Regions from separate parts of the Marisediminitalea sp. genome, predicted to be linked through region 2. Evidence: predicted binding sites of a transcription regulator. Region 2 holds the regulator's gene; the other holds the start of a gene.
What was found. Region 2 encodes sigma-54, which starts transcription at its own class of promoters, with help from an activator protein. Its sites were predicted from a motif close to GTTGGCACGNNNNTNGNNT; they were not measured.
Positions count from the first base shown of each region.

Region 1: the regulator sigma-54 is predicted to act here: its motif matches at 2,825-2,843, upstream of glnA (glutamate--ammonia ligase).

Region 1 is NZ_CFIDRX010000007.1:25,659-33,139, forward strand. It holds gene glnL (nitrogen regulation protein NR(II)) at 1-611, opposite strand, end outside; gene AC4MRN_RS02105 (DUF4124 domain-containing protein) at 737-1,276, opposite strand; gene glnA (glutamate--ammonia ligase) at 1,353-2,762, opposite strand; gene typA (translational GTPase TypA) at 3,170-4,996, shown strand; gene AC4MRN_RS02120 (response regulator transcription factor) at 5,266-5,643, shown strand; gene AC4MRN_RS02125 (MalY/PatB family protein) at 5,673-6,803, shown strand; gene AC4MRN_RS02130 (Nramp family divalent metal transporter) at 6,792-7,481, opposite strand, start outside.
Region 2 is NZ_CFIDRX010000069.1:9,189-16,669, reverse strand. It holds gene AC4MRN_RS10655 (calcium/sodium antiporter) at 365-1,321, shown strand; gene AC4MRN_RS10650 (KpsF/GutQ family sugar-phosphate isomerase) at 1,321-2,298, shown strand; gene kdsC (3-deoxy-manno-octulosonate-8-phosphatase KdsC) at 2,298-2,852, shown strand; gene lptC (LPS export ABC transporter periplasmic protein LptC) at 2,849-3,412, shown strand; gene lptA (lipopolysaccharide transport periplasmic protein LptA) at 3,381-3,950, shown strand; gene lptB (LPS export ABC transporter ATP-binding protein) at 3,950-4,675, shown strand; gene AC4MRN_RS10625 (RNA polymerase factor sigma-54) at 4,744-6,222, shown strand; gene hpf (ribosome hibernation promoting factor) at 6,247-6,534, shown strand; gene ptsN (PTS IIA-like nitrogen regulatory protein PtsN) at 6,547-6,996, shown strand; gene rapZ (RNase adapter RapZ) at 7,027-7,481, shown strand, end outside.

The DNA.
Region 1 (7,481 bases), on a different contig from region 2:
CGGTGCAAGTTACACCACTCCAAGCGCGGTAGGGAATTCGGGCCCAGGAGTCTGTCTACCAGGTTGCGTAAACGGTCAGACTGCTCAATGATAAGCTGGGTGAATTCTTTTTCATCGGGTGATGACAGCGCTTTTTCCAGCAACTGCGCAGCGCCCCGAATACCGCCGAGTGGATTTTTGATTTCATGGGCGAGTCCGCGAATCAACTCACGCGCTGCAAAATGCTGGGCGTGCTGCTGATTTTCCCGTGAAATGCGTTTTTGCTGATCGATCTTTTTAACTTCGAACAACAGCCGGGGGCCATCGTCTGTGTTCAGATTCGTTACTGTTAAGTCGGCTGAAACGACGCGGTTGTCCCGAAAGTACAGTTTAACTTCGTTCTCGGTAAAGTCCTGACCACTGCGAAACGCGGCGCGTAGGCGTGCCTTATTGATGGTGTTGGGCACAAAGAAGTCGGCAATACTGTGACCGTATAGCTGTTTTGTACCGGTAGCAAAAAGTGCCTGACCGGCGTGGTTGGCGTAAACAATACGCAGGGAATTGTCGATAACCACAAGTACGGTGGTTACGCTATCCAGCAAATTGTTGGTATCAAACGGCGTGGCTTGCATGCCAGCTTTCTCCACTTGCACCATTATGGTGCTTCATTATTTCAGGCAAACTAAACCCGTGCAAGATATTCCCAATTAAAAGCTCGCTTGAACCTCATTGGTGCGCGTAATACGCGGGTTTGCTGTTAATTATTGTTAATAAGACGTGATGCCTGATGCAGGTAAAACGTTCGTGGAGTGGTAGATGCAAGAGTCTTGCCCGTATTGTCCTTATGGACAATATAAAATGAGTGTGCGCCACGGGGCAGATTATTCAGGGTAAACAAAGGCGTGGCTTGTTCGCTTTGCAGCTCGTCATTTAAGAAAAGCTGGTACTTGTCGCCTTGTTGCGTGTTGGTGACGCGCGCTGCAATTTGAAGGTTACCCGCATTGTTGCGCACGGTAGCCTGGTCTTCGGGTTGTAATATGGTTATTTCTGAAGGCTGGCGCTGGCGCTGGCGCTTAGCAGACGGGTTTGTCCTGGCTGTCGGTGTGGCGACGGGAGCCGGAGGGCTGACCATACGGTTATCAGGGCCGAGGGTAACGGGCTGACTATCCGGTTGTGGCGTATCGGTATAGGTCACCGAGCCGTCTTTATTGACAACTTTGTAGATCTGCTGGGCGGTGGCTAAGTGGCTGACGCCGCTTGCAATAACCGCACTCAATAGTATTAGTAAAATACGCATGCAGTTGATTGTAGGTGAATTCACATAAAAAAAAAGCCCGCAGTTGCGGGCTTTGGTATTTTATCTGATACGGTGCTTACACACTGTAGTACATGTCGAACTCAACTGGGTGAGTAGACATGTTCAGTTTAGTGACTTCTTCAGACTTCAGCTCGATGTAGGCATCGATCATATCGTCAGACATTACGCCACCTGCAGTCAGGAACTCACGGTCGTTGTCCAGTGCTTCCAGTGCTTGCTCCAGTGAGCTTGCAACAGTTGGGATTTCTGCTGCTTCTTCAGCTGGCAGGTCGTACAAGTCTTTATCCGCTGCATCACCAGGGTGGATCTTGTTCTTAATACCGTCAAGACCCGCCATCAGCATGGCAGTGAAGCCCAGGTATGGGTTTGCAGTTGGGTCAGGGAAACGTACTTCGATACGACGTGCTTTGTCGCTGGTTACGTAAGGAATACGGATTGAAGCTGAGCGGTTACGTGCAGAGTATGCCAGCATTACCGGTGCTTCGAAGCCAGGAACCAAACGCTTGTAAGAGTTAGTAGAAGCGTTAGTGAAAGCATTGATTGCACGCGCGTGCTTAATGATACCACCAATGTAGAACAGTGCTTCTTCAGACAGACCAGCGTACTTGTCACCTGCGAAGATGTTCTTGCCATCTTTGGCGATTGATTGGTGACAGTGCATACCAGAACCGTTGTCACCTACCAGAGGCTTAGGCATGAAAGTAGCAGACAAACCGTAAGAATGCGCAACGTTGTGGATTACATACTTATAGATTTGGATTTCGTCAGCTTTCTTAACCATAGTGTTGAACTGACAAGCGATTTCGTTCTGACCCGCAGTTGCCACTTCGTGGTGGTGCGCTTCAACAACCAGACCCATTTCTTCCATTACCAGACACATAGCGGCACGGATGTCGTGTGCTGAATCTACTGGTGGAACCGGGAAGTAACCGCCTTTAACGCCTGGACGGTGACCCATGTTGCCGTCTGCGAACTCAGAACCTGAGTTCCATGCGGCTTCTGAAGAGTCGATTTTGAACATAGAGCCTGACATATCAGTGTGGTACTTGATATCGTCAAACAGGAAGAATTCTGGCTCTGGGCCAAATAATACAGTGTCACCGATACCAGTAGACTTCAGGTACTCTTCTGCGCGGCGAGCGATTGAACGCGGGTCACGGTCATAACCTTCCATAGTAGAAGGCTCAACGATGTCACAGCGGATGATAACCTGAGTTTCTTCTGCGAATGGGTCAACCACGGCGCTTTCCGCATCTGGCATTAGAATCATGTCTGATTCGTTGATGCCTTTCCAACCGGCGATTGAAGAACCGTCAAACATTTTGCCTTCTTCAAAGAAGTCTTCGTCGATCAGGCCCGCAGGAATAGAAACGTGCTGTTCTTTACCTTTAGTGTCAGTGAAGCGAAGGTCTACAAATTTTGCTTCGCTAGATTTGATTAATTCTAATGCCGATTCAATTGACATCGTGTCCTCCAGGTTATTTTAAATGTGTGAACCAATACTGGGTTCGCAGGTGAGAAATCCCTAAGCGATAATCATGCCATTTGCTTGAGCAAGGCTGGACACCGCGTAAATTCGATCTGTCGTCACGATCTTAAACATTGTTTTGCACCATTATGGTGATTTTATGGTTTATTTTGGTGCAATTGGTGGCCGGCATACACATCAATGTGACCACGCTCCTCATTCTTTCACCCGGCGTGAGAATTAGCAATAGATGAATTTTATTTGAAACTGAAAAAAACATGCGCAAAGCACACGGTTTTTCTGTACAATCCGCGCTCATTTTTATTATTTACAGTGTGTAATAGCCGGTGTGTGCTGCAAGGCCATATGTTTGGCGGGCTGCACACCCTGCAGGTTGATTTTCAATGAATGTAACTGACATCAATAAGCTAAGAAATATCGCGATTATCGCGCACGTTGACCACGGTAAGACTACCCTGGTAGACAAACTGCTACAGCAGTCGGGCACCCTCGAAACCCGAGGCGAAGCGCAAGAACGCGTCATGGACTCTAACGATATCGAGAAAGAGCGTGGTATTACCATCCTGGCCAAAAACACGGCCATTAACTGGAACGACTACCGCATCAATATCGTTGACACCCCAGGACACGCCGATTTCGGCGGGGAAGTAGAACGTGTAATGTCGATGGCTGATTCTGTACTGCTGCTTGTTGATGCGCAGGAAGGTCCAATGCCACAGACGCGTTTCGTAACGCAAAAAGCCTTTGCTCAGGGTTTGAAGCCGATTGTTGTTATCAACAAAATCGACAAGCCTGGGGCACGTCCTGACTGGGTAATGGATCAGGTATTTGACCTGTTCGATAACCTGGGGGCGACCGACGACCAGTTAGACTTCCAGGTTGTTTACGCGTCTGCATTGAATGGCTGGGCGTCATTGGATGCTGACGAGCCAGCTGAAGATATGACCGCGTTGTTCCAGACTATCGTTGATCAGGTTTCTCCACCGGATGCGGATATCGATGGTGCTTTCCAGATGCAAATCTCGCAGCTGGACTACAACTCATACGTTGGTGTTATCGGTGTTGGTCGTGTTAAGCGCGGAAGTGTAAAGCCAAACCAGCAAGTGACTGTTGTTACCGCTGACGGCAAAACCCGTAACGGTAAAGTAGGTCTGGTATATGGTTACCTGGGTCTGGCACGTCACGAAGTCGAAATGGCAACGGCGGGCGACATTATCGCGATTACCGGTTTAGGTGAACTGAAAATCTCTGACACTATCTGTGACGTGAATACCGTTGAAGCATTGCCGCCACTGAGCGTTGATGAACCAACGGTAACGATGACCTTCCAGGTAAACACCTCACCGTTTGCCGGCAAAGAAGGTAAATACGTGACTTCACGTAACATCCTTGAGCGTTTACAGGACGAACTGGTTCACAACGTTGCACTGCGCGTTGAAGAAACCAGTGACCCGGATAAATTCCGCGTATCAGGTCGTGGTGAACTACACCTGGGTATCCTGATTGAAAACATGCGTCGTGAAGGCTATGAAATTGCCGTATCACGCCCGGAAGTAATCCTGAAGGAAGAAGACGGCCAGTTAATGGAACCGTTTGAAACCCTGACAATTGACTGTGAAGAACAGCACCAGGGTTCAATTATGGAGCAACTGGGTCTGCGTAAAGCTGAAATGACCGATATGTCTCCGGATGGTAAAGGCCGTATTCGTATGGACTTTATGATCCCAAGCCGCGGCTTAATCGGTTTCCAGACCGAATTTATGACGCTGACTTCAGGTTCAGGTTTGCTATATCACTCATTCGACCATTATGGTCCGCACAAAGGCGGTACAATTGGTAAGCGTAAGAATGGTGTACTTATTGCCAACGCGCCGGGTAAAGCACTGACTAACGCCCTGTTCAACCTGCAGGAGCGTGGACGTTTGTTCATTGGTCACGGTGTTGAAGTTTACGAAGGTATGGTTATTGGTATCCACAGCCGTGATAACGACCTGACGGTTAACGCACTGAAAGGTAAACAGTTAACTAACGTTCGTGCGTCTGGTACTGACGAAGCGCAAACCCTGGTGCCACCTATCAAGATGTCACTTGAGCAAGCACTTGAGTTCATCGATGACGACGAACTGGTAGAAGTGACCCCAGAGAGCATTCGTATTCGTAAGAAGTTACTTACTGAAAACGACCGTAAGCGCGCGTCTCGCAGCAAGTAGTCATTACGTCGGGTACATCTCAGTTTTTGTGATGTTCGCCGCGAATTATTCGATTTAGTTATATATGCAAAGGCCGGTTGCTATCGCAACCGGCCTTTTTCTATTACTATTAGGAACATAGTAGCTTGTGTGGTGTGGTCATCGGGCGTTTGAGCAAAATCGGTGATCCCGTTTTATAATAGTAGGACACGCACAGATAAGGCTTTCAGGCTGGTCATGTGTTAACGCCCTTCTTACTCGTTTAATTTAGATGGTTTGGTTTCAATCCTATGTCTACGTTTACCATTGCCGTTATTGATGATGATGAAGTATCGCTGGAACTCATCGCTCACATCATTGAATCGGAGCTGGATGCACAAGTTATCAGTTTTGCACGCAGTGCATTCGCAAAAGAATTCTTAATGCATCAAAACGACACATCGCTGGATATGATAATCAGTGATATGGTGATGCCGGAATACGATGGCTTGTCTTTACTGCGCGCGTGTCGCGAGAAGGGGCTCAGCGTCCCGTTTATTTTTATGACAGCTTATGCAACGCGTCAGACCGAAATGCTGGCCAAACAACTGGGAGCCGTCGCTTACCTGGTGAAGCCAATCAGACGCGAAAAACTAATAAGCCTGTTAACCGAACAACTGACAAAGTAATGTCGCAATCGAACTAAAAGGTAGTCGCAGTGAGTACGTTTGATCACACGCCTGACCGCAGCAATCAGTGGTCGTTTAAATGGCAAAAATATGCAGGCAAAGACATTTTGCCTTGTTGGGTAGCAGACACAGAGTTTCGCTGTGCGCCGCCTATTCTGGACGCGTTACACGCACTGACAGAGCACGGTGTGATGGGATACACACTGCCAGCCCAGCATCAGCCCGCCAACGATGCCATTGTGCGCTGGTTACGTGACAAGCACGACTGGGCAATTGAGTCAGACTGGATTGTGTGGACACCGGGTGTTGTTCCGGCTTTCAACGTCGCCATAAAAGCATATTGTGAAGACGGCGACAAAGTGTTGGTGCAAACGCCAAACTATCCACCATTGTTAGCTGCGCCCGCGTTAAATAACACGCAACGCGTTGATATTCCCACCGTGCTGCAAGATGGGCGCTGGACGCTGGATCTGGACGCGCTGGCGAAAGAAGCGGCGGATCCGCGCTGCAAGCTGATGATCCTGTGCAATCCGATGAATCCCGTTGGTTCTGTGATGACTCAGCAAGAAGTCGACGCTATTGCGGCCATTTGTGAACAACACAACGTCAAGTTATGCTCCGACGAAATTCACTGTGACCTTATACTCAATGAGCAGGTAAAACACATTCCTGCCGGGCGGGTTGCCGCATTGCAAGATCGCAGTATTACCTTAATGGCCGCCAGTAAAACCTTTAACGTTGCGGGTTTAGGGACCTCATTTGCGATTATCCCTGATGCCTCGTTACGTCGTAAGTTTACCCAAGCCGCCGCTGGCATCGTGCCCTGGGCAAATATTATGGGGTTGGAAGCGACTCGCGCCGCCTTCACTGAAGGTGATGAGTGGCTGGCAGAGCAAATCGCGTATTTGCGTGAAAACCGTGATTACCTGGTTTCTCGTATAAACGACATCGACGGTTTGTCTGTGGTATCTGCAGACGCCACCTTCCTGGCGTGGATCGATGGCAGTGGACTGGGTGTCGCAGACGTACAGCAATGGTGTGAATCCAAAGGTGTTGGTCCGTCGCCGGGCAAAGACTTTGGTGCCCCCCAGTTCTTCCGCATTAACTTCGGCTGCAGCCGCGCGATGTTAACGGAGATCCTGGACCGGTTAAGCAAATAGCTTCTGGTACGTCAGTCCGACGATCAGAGCAACCACGCTAGCTCCCAACACATTGGCCGTCAAGCGATTGCGAAGCGCGCCAAGTTGGGGGTGAGTATTCATCATATAAAGCAGCAACAGCGCAACAACCGGCAGTAAAATACCGTTCGCCGCCTGGGCTAATAAAATCGCATACAATGGCTTGGTGCCGGTTAAGGTCGCCACGACGCCTGCCACTAACACAATTCCCCAGACTGCGCGAAACCATACGCTGGTAAGATCCGTCGGTTTGTTCAGTGCGCCGCACACCGCATAAGCAGCCGCAAGTGGTGCAGTAATTGCGCTGGTGAGACCGGCTGCAAACATGCCCATTGCAAAGAAGACTTCCGCGTAAGGTCCTAACAGCGGAGCGAGTTGCGCCGCCAGGTTGCCGGCGTTCAGTGCATCGGCCTGACCAAAGAAAGTCTGCATGGCGGTGGCCATGATCACCAGCGTAATTAACCCGCCCAGGCCAATAGCGATACCAGATTGGCGACGGTACTCACTGGCTGGTTGGCTGTGTTCCTGCTGTTGTCGCGCTATCAGACTGGCGTGTAAAAACAGGTTATAAGGCACAATCGTTGTGCCTATCAGTGCCAGAATTGTCGTCAGACTCTCAGTATTGATTACCGGATCGGTAATTTGGCTTAACATACCCGA
Region 2 (7,481 bases):
CCGGCACAGCATACTCATAGCTTACAGTTTACCGGGAAACAAAAGTAAACCGTTAGTCTTCGAACGGCGACAGATCGCCCTACTTACGGTCTACGCCTTTCGTAATCTGTGCTGGCTACACCCGACGGTTAAGCATTAACCGGGAAATGCTGGCGATTTTCGCATTCAACTAAAGTCTATCACAGCCATTCGCAATTACATACATTCATGTAGGTATATATCGTAAATAGATGTAACAGATGGGTAAATTGTCACCACATCTTCCCATAGGACCAGTGAAAGCGAATATTTCTCCCCAGCCAAGCATAGGAATAGCGCTTTTTTTTTGCGAGAATACCCTTTTTAGCGCAATGCAGGACTTAGCGTGGTAACACAAATAGCCATTTTCCTGGTCGGACTCGGAGTACTCAGCTGGAGTGCAGACAAGTTTGTATACGGTGCGTCAGCACTGGCCAAGAACATTGGTATCTCCCCCATGATGATTGGGTTAACCATAGTGGCAATGGGTTCGTCTGCGCCAGAAATAGTGGTTTCTGCGGTCGCCTCTATGAGTGGTAACCCCAATACCGCGGTGGGCAATGCGTTAGGTTCGAACATTACCAACATAGGCCTGGTACTGGGTATCACTGCCCTGATTAAGCCGTTACTGGTGTCGTCTACCACGTTAAAGCGCGAATTCCCGGTGCTACTTGCGGTAAATATTATTGCGGTCTACTTCCTTTACGACGGTGAACTGAGTTCCCGCGAAGGTATCATTCTGATCCTGCTGTTTATTTTCGTGTTAGCCGGCATGGCGTGGATTTCCCTGCTAGTGGAAAAAGGCGACCCCCTGATGTCAGAGACATCCGATGAAATTCCCTCCGAAGTGGAAACGGGTAAAGCCGTAATGTGGATCGGCGTAGGTCTGGTATTATTGCCGCTGAGTGCACAATACATGGTGGACTCAGCCGTGTTTATAGCCCGCTACTTCGGCATAAGCGATTTAATTATTGGCTTAACCATCATTGCGTTGGGTACAAGTTTACCTGAACTGGCCGCCAGTGTGGCAGGCGTACTCAAAGGCGAAGACGACTTAGCGCTGGGCAACGTTATTGGCTCTAATATTTTTAACTTACTGGCGGTGCTGGGAATGCCCGGTCTTATTGCGCCGGGAATTCTGGACGAACAGGCCGCCAACCGCGATGCCTACGTCATGCTGGGTATGACTTTATTGCTGCTTACATTCAGCTTCAATTTCAGGGGTACCCGCCAAATTAATCGCATAGAAGCCACGCTATTAGTGCTAAGCTTTCTGGCGTATCAGTATTGGTTATTCGCATAATGACAACGACAAACGCACAATTTATTGCCTCCGGCAAACAGGTAGTGGATATCGAACTTAACGCTATCGCCGCCCTCAGCAGCAAGCTGGACGAACATTTTGCCAACGCCTGTAATTTGCTTATGCAGTGCAACGGAAAAGTCGTCGTAAGCGGGATGGGGAAATCGGGGCATATTGGCAATAAAATTGCCGCTACGCTGGCCAGTACCGGCACCCCCGCCTTCTTCATGCACCCAGGTGAAGCAAATCACGGCGACCTCGGCATGCTAGCCCCCAACGACGTACTCGTGGCCATTTCCAATTCTGGTGAAACCGGCGAGCTACTGAACCTGCTGCCCGTAGTCAAACGTATGAATGTGCCGGTCATAGCGATAACCAACCGGGCAGACAGCACGTTGGGCAAACACGCTGATGTTGTGCTGGATATTGGCGTCGAGCAGGAAGCCTGTTCACTGGGACTGGCACCGACCACCAGCACCACGGTTACCCTGGTTCTGGGCGACGCACTTGCCGTTGCATTGCTGGATGCCAAAGGCTTCACGTCCGACGACTTTGCGTTATCTCACCCCGGTGGAAGCCTGGGCAGAAAGTTGTTGCTCACCGTAGACGATATTATGCTGAAGGGCGACGAAATCCCGTTGGTAAGCGCCGAAGCGACGATCACACAAGCGTTGCTGGAAATCTCCAAAAAAGGGCTGGGACTTACCGGCATCGTTGACGACAATCGAAGCCTGCTCGGGGTGTTTACCGATGGGGATTTGCGTCGCTTACTGGATGCCAGGGTCGATATTCATACTACCCGGGTAGCCGAGGTCATGACCACCGGTTGTAAAACCTCACAAGCCGGGGAACTTGCTGTCGAAGCCTTGAATCTAATGGAAAACTACAAAATCAGTGCGTTGCTTGTTGTGAATGAACACAAACAGCCTATTGGCGCATTTAATATGCACATGCTGTTAAAAGCCGGAGTGATTTAATGAATACGGTTGATACCCTTTACGGCCCAATGGCACTTAAACAATTTAAGCAATTACGCACGTTGCGACTGCTGGTATGTGATGTAGACGGCGTGTTCTCAGACGGGCGCATCTATCTTGGCAACGACGGTGAAGAACTCAAGGCCTTCCACACCCGCGACGGCTATGGCATAAAGGCATTGATTAACGCCGGTGTTGACGTGGCTGTAATTACCGGCCGTACGTCGGCCATCGTAGCGAATCGAATGAAGTCACTCACCGTTCAGCATATTATCCAGGGCGAGGAAAACAAAACCGATGCCCTTGCTGCTCTCATGAAACAGTTAAATGTAAAACCGCAGGACGTTGCTGCCATTGGCGACGATATGCCCGACACCGGTATGTATCAGCACGCTGCCATTAAAATTGCGGTTAACGACGCGCATCCGCAAGTGAAGCAACAAGCCAACTGGATCACCACGTTACCCGGTGGATTTGGGGCAGTCAGGGAAGTCTGCGACACCATTTTACAAGCCAAAGATAAGCTGAAAGGCATTCTTGGGGCCAGCGTATGAACCGCTTGGGCCTGATCATTGCCAGTTTGTTTATACTGGCGTTGGTGTTGTATTTACCCGGCTTTTTGGAAGAGCCGCCGGTACAGGTGCTGGACGAAGACGCCCGGGCACTCACACCGACATATCAGGCAAGAAACCTGACAACCACCATTTATGACGAACAGGGTAATCGCATTCAGCAGGTTTTCTCGTCGCACATGGAGCATTATCAGTTTTTAGGCTTTGTGCTCTTCCAGGCTCCGCAATATACTATCTACCAGGAGACTAATGAGCCGCCCTGGCAAGTCGTCGCCAGTGAAGGCACATTGTACGACAACAACATGATCCAGTTAGAAAATGATGTGGTGATTGTGAGTAAAAACCCGGAAGACTTTGTGCAACGGGTAGAAACCGATTATCTGGAAATAGATCTGGACAAACAGTCCATGGTGTCAGAAGCTCATGTTGAAATCTCCGGGCCTGACTTTCTTATTCAAAGCAACGGATTAAAAGCCGACCTGCTGAATAAAACATATGAGTTAAACCAACATGTACAAACCACTTATCAGCCTGCTAACTAGCGCGACGCTGGCATTCATTGCAACCAGTGCCACTGCCGAGCAGTCGGATTTTAAAAAGCCGATTGAGCTCAAAGCCGAGTCGCAGTTCTTAGACGGAAAAAACAAAAAGTCCGTTTTTATCGACAATGTACAAATAGTTCAGGGCAGTCTGAACATTCTGGCTGACCGGGTTGAGGTAGAAGCCACCGAAGGAAAAGGAAAAGAGGTTTTTTCCGCTACCGGCAAGCCAGCGGTTTACCGCCAGAAGCTCGATGATGGTCGTACCGTAGAAGCCCGCGCGTTTGAAATTCGCTATGAAGTTAGCAGCCGCACGATTTCCCTGAACGGGCAGGCTGAACTGATTCAGAACAGCTCCGTCGTAAAAGGCGACTCCATTGTGTACAACATGGAAAAAGAGCAGCTTATGGCTAAAGGCGATGGCAGCGGCGATGGCCGGGTTACAACGGTATTCAGTACCGAAACCATTGACGCCATTAAGCAAGACAAAAAGCCCAAGAAGCCAACGCCTGACAACGACGACCAGGAAGAGCCGCGCTAATGGCTACCCTTACTGCTAAACACCTAGCTAAGTCCTATAAATCCCGTCAGGTTGTAAGGGATGTAAGTGTAGAAGTCTCTACTGGCCAGATTGTGGGTTTACTTGGCCCCAACGGTGCAGGTAAAACCACGACCTTTTACATGATTGTGGGTTTGGTACCGCTGGATAAAGGCGATATTCGCATCGGCGATATGGACCTTACACGCCATCCAATGCACGAACGGGCCCGCCACGGTATTGGCTATTTACCGCAGGAAGCGTCGATCTTCCGCAAGCTCAGCGTGTTCGACAACATCATGGCCATTTTGCAAACCCGTAAAGATTTAAATGCAGAGCAACGGCAAAATGAAGCCGATGCCCTGCTTGATGAATTCAATATTAACCATATACGTAATAGTACAGGGATGAGTTTGTCGGGTGGAGAACGCCGCCGTGTAGAGATTGCCCGGGCTCTGGCCGCTAACCCGAAGTTTATTTTACTGGATGAACCCTTTGCAGGTGTTGACCCAATTTCGGTTAATGATATAAAGAAGATCATTCAGCATTTACGCGACCGAGACATCGGTATTTTGATTACCGATCACAACGTGCGCGAAACCCTTGATGTATGTGAAAAAGCGTACATAGTGAGTCAGGGTGAACTTATTGCACAAGGCACCGCTGAACAGGTTTTGAGTAATCAAAAAGTGAAGGATGTATACCTGGGTGAGCAATTCAGGCTATAGTTAAGGTAAACATGAAAAAGCTTGATGCGTTACCCCATCCAATAACAGGGCGTTAAGAAAAGAAGTAGATGAAACCATCTTTACAACTCAAATTTAGTCAACAACTTACCATGACGCCGCAGTTGCAGCAGGCGATTAAACTGCTGCAACTTTCTACGTTGGACTTACAACAGGAAATTCAGGAAGCGCTGGACGCCAACCCGTTGCTGGAAGTTGATGAAGGCAGCGACAACGACACTATCGAAAAGAGCAATCTGGATGCCGACAACGACGTGCAGCCCAGTGCAAGTAGCGAAAGCCTGGATACCAACGAAGCATTAGAAAAAAACGAGCTGCCCGACGAATTACCCATCGACAGCACCTGGGATGAGTACTATTCAGCAGGCTCTGCGCCCGCTCCTGGCCCCGCGTCCAACGACGACGAACAAATTTTCCAGGGTGAAACCACCGACAACATTCAAGACCATTTGCTGTGGCAAATGCGCTTAACACCCTTTAGTGACGTGGATCGCGCTATTGCCATCGCCATCATCGACTCAATCGACGAATCAGGTTATTTAACAGTTAGCCTGGACGATATCCTTCAGAGCGTTAATACTGAAGATGAGATGGAAGAACTGGTTGAATTGGACGAGGTGGAATGTGTCCTTAAACGCATTCAAATGTTCGACCCGATTGGGTCAGGCTCGCGCACGCCTCAGGAATGTTTGCTGGTCCAGCTAAAACAATTCGCAGATGACACCCCCTGGCTGAACGAAGCCAAACTGCTAATCGAAGAATACGCCGACCTGCTTGGCAGCAAAGATTATCGAACCCTTATGCGTAAATCGCGTCTGAAAGAAGACGATTTGCGCGAAGCCATGCGCTTGTTACAAACACTGAACCCGCGTCCCGGCAGTGCCTTGATTACCAAAGAGCCTGAATACGTGATCCCGGATGTGTCGGTAACCAAACGCAATGGCCGTTGGGTAGTTGAACTCAACCCGGACAGTTTACCGAAGCTGAGTGTAAATCAGCAGTATGCGGCCATGAGTCGCCAGGCGAGAAACAGTTCAGATTCACAATTTATACGCTCGCACATGCAAGAAGCAAAATGGTTCATTAAGAGCCTGGAGTCGCGTAACGAAACGCTGATGAAAGTTGCTAATTGTATTGTGCAACAGCAACTTGGCTTTTTTGAGCACGGGCCGGAAATGATGAAGCCCATGGTACTGAATGACGTTGCGGAAATGGTAGACATGCACGAGTCGACCATCTCGCGTGTTACGACTCAAAAATACATGCACACACCGCGTGGTATTTTTGAGTTGAAGTACTTTTTCTCGAGCCACGTTGCCACTGAGTCAGGCGGCGAGTGTTCGTCGACTGCAATCCGTGCATTAATTAAGAAACTGGTTGCCGCAGAAAAACCCAGTAAACCGCTCAGCGATAGCAAGATTGCTCAATTGTTGGCTGATCAAGGCATTAAAGTTGCCCGGCGGACAATAGCAAAATACCGGGAATCACTTTCGATTCCACCGTCTAACCAACGCAAGAGCCTAATTTAGGCCGAAATATAAGGAAGACGAACTATGCAAATTAATCTGACTGGTCATCACGTCGAGATAACCGATTCTTTGCGTAATTATGTTGATACTAAATTCAGTAAGCTGGAGCGACACTTTGATCACATATCCAATGTACATGTGATCCTTAACGTAGAAAAATTGAATCAAAAAGCTGAAGCCACCGTTCACCTCAGTGGTGCAGAAGTGTTTGCTTCGTCTGAAGACTCCGATATGTATGCAGCAATTGATAGCATGGTAGACAAACTGGATCGCCAGGTTATCAAGCATAAGGAAAAACTCAAAAAACATTAAGTCACCAACCTTATGAATATACAAGCGTTAGTGAGCCTGGACCGCACCGAGTGTGCGGTTCAGTGCAATAGCAAGAAGCGAATTCTTGAAATCATCAGCGACATTGCTGCTCAGACAAATCCCGAAGTCGAAAAAGAAGCCGTGCTGAGCGCGCTGCTTGGCCGGGAGAAGGTGGGCAGTACGGGTATTGGCAACGGTATAGCCCTGCCCCACGGTCGCTTACCTGAATTAACCAAAGTCACGGCGGTTGTGGTTACGACTACCCCAGCTATCAACTTCGACGCCATTGACGACAAACCGGTCGATATTTTCTTTGCCATTCTGGTACCTGAAAATCAAACGGAAGGCCACTTGCAGACTTTGGCAACAATCGCAGGTAAACTCAGTCAAAAAGAGATTATTAAAGCTATCCGCGGCGCCGAGACCAAAGAAGAGGTAATCGCAGCTCTGTGTGATGGTTGATACACTGGCTAACAAGGAACCAGGCTACACATGAAACTCATCATCATCAGCGGGCGATCTGGCTCAGGTAAATCCGTCGCATTGCGCGCACTGGAAGATCTGGGCTATTACTGCGTCGACAATATTCCGGTTAACCTGCTTCCGACGCTCACCCATACCGTGGTCGACGAGTACGATCAGGTTGCGGTAAGTATAGACGTGCGTAACCTGCCTAAAGATCCTGACGAGTTGGTCGAAATCCTGGATTATCTGCCGTCGTCCTGGGCTATGACCATCGTGTATATCGACGCCAGCGACGATATATTAGTTAAACGATTCAGCGAAACCCGCCGCCTACACCCGTTAGCCAAACTCAACAAGTCACTGGCTGAAGCGATTCAGGCAGAACGCGAGCTGTTAGCGCCTGTTACCGAGCGCGCAGATTTATACATCGACACCGATAACCTGTCTATCCACCAGCTTGCAGAACTCATCCGCGAGCGTAT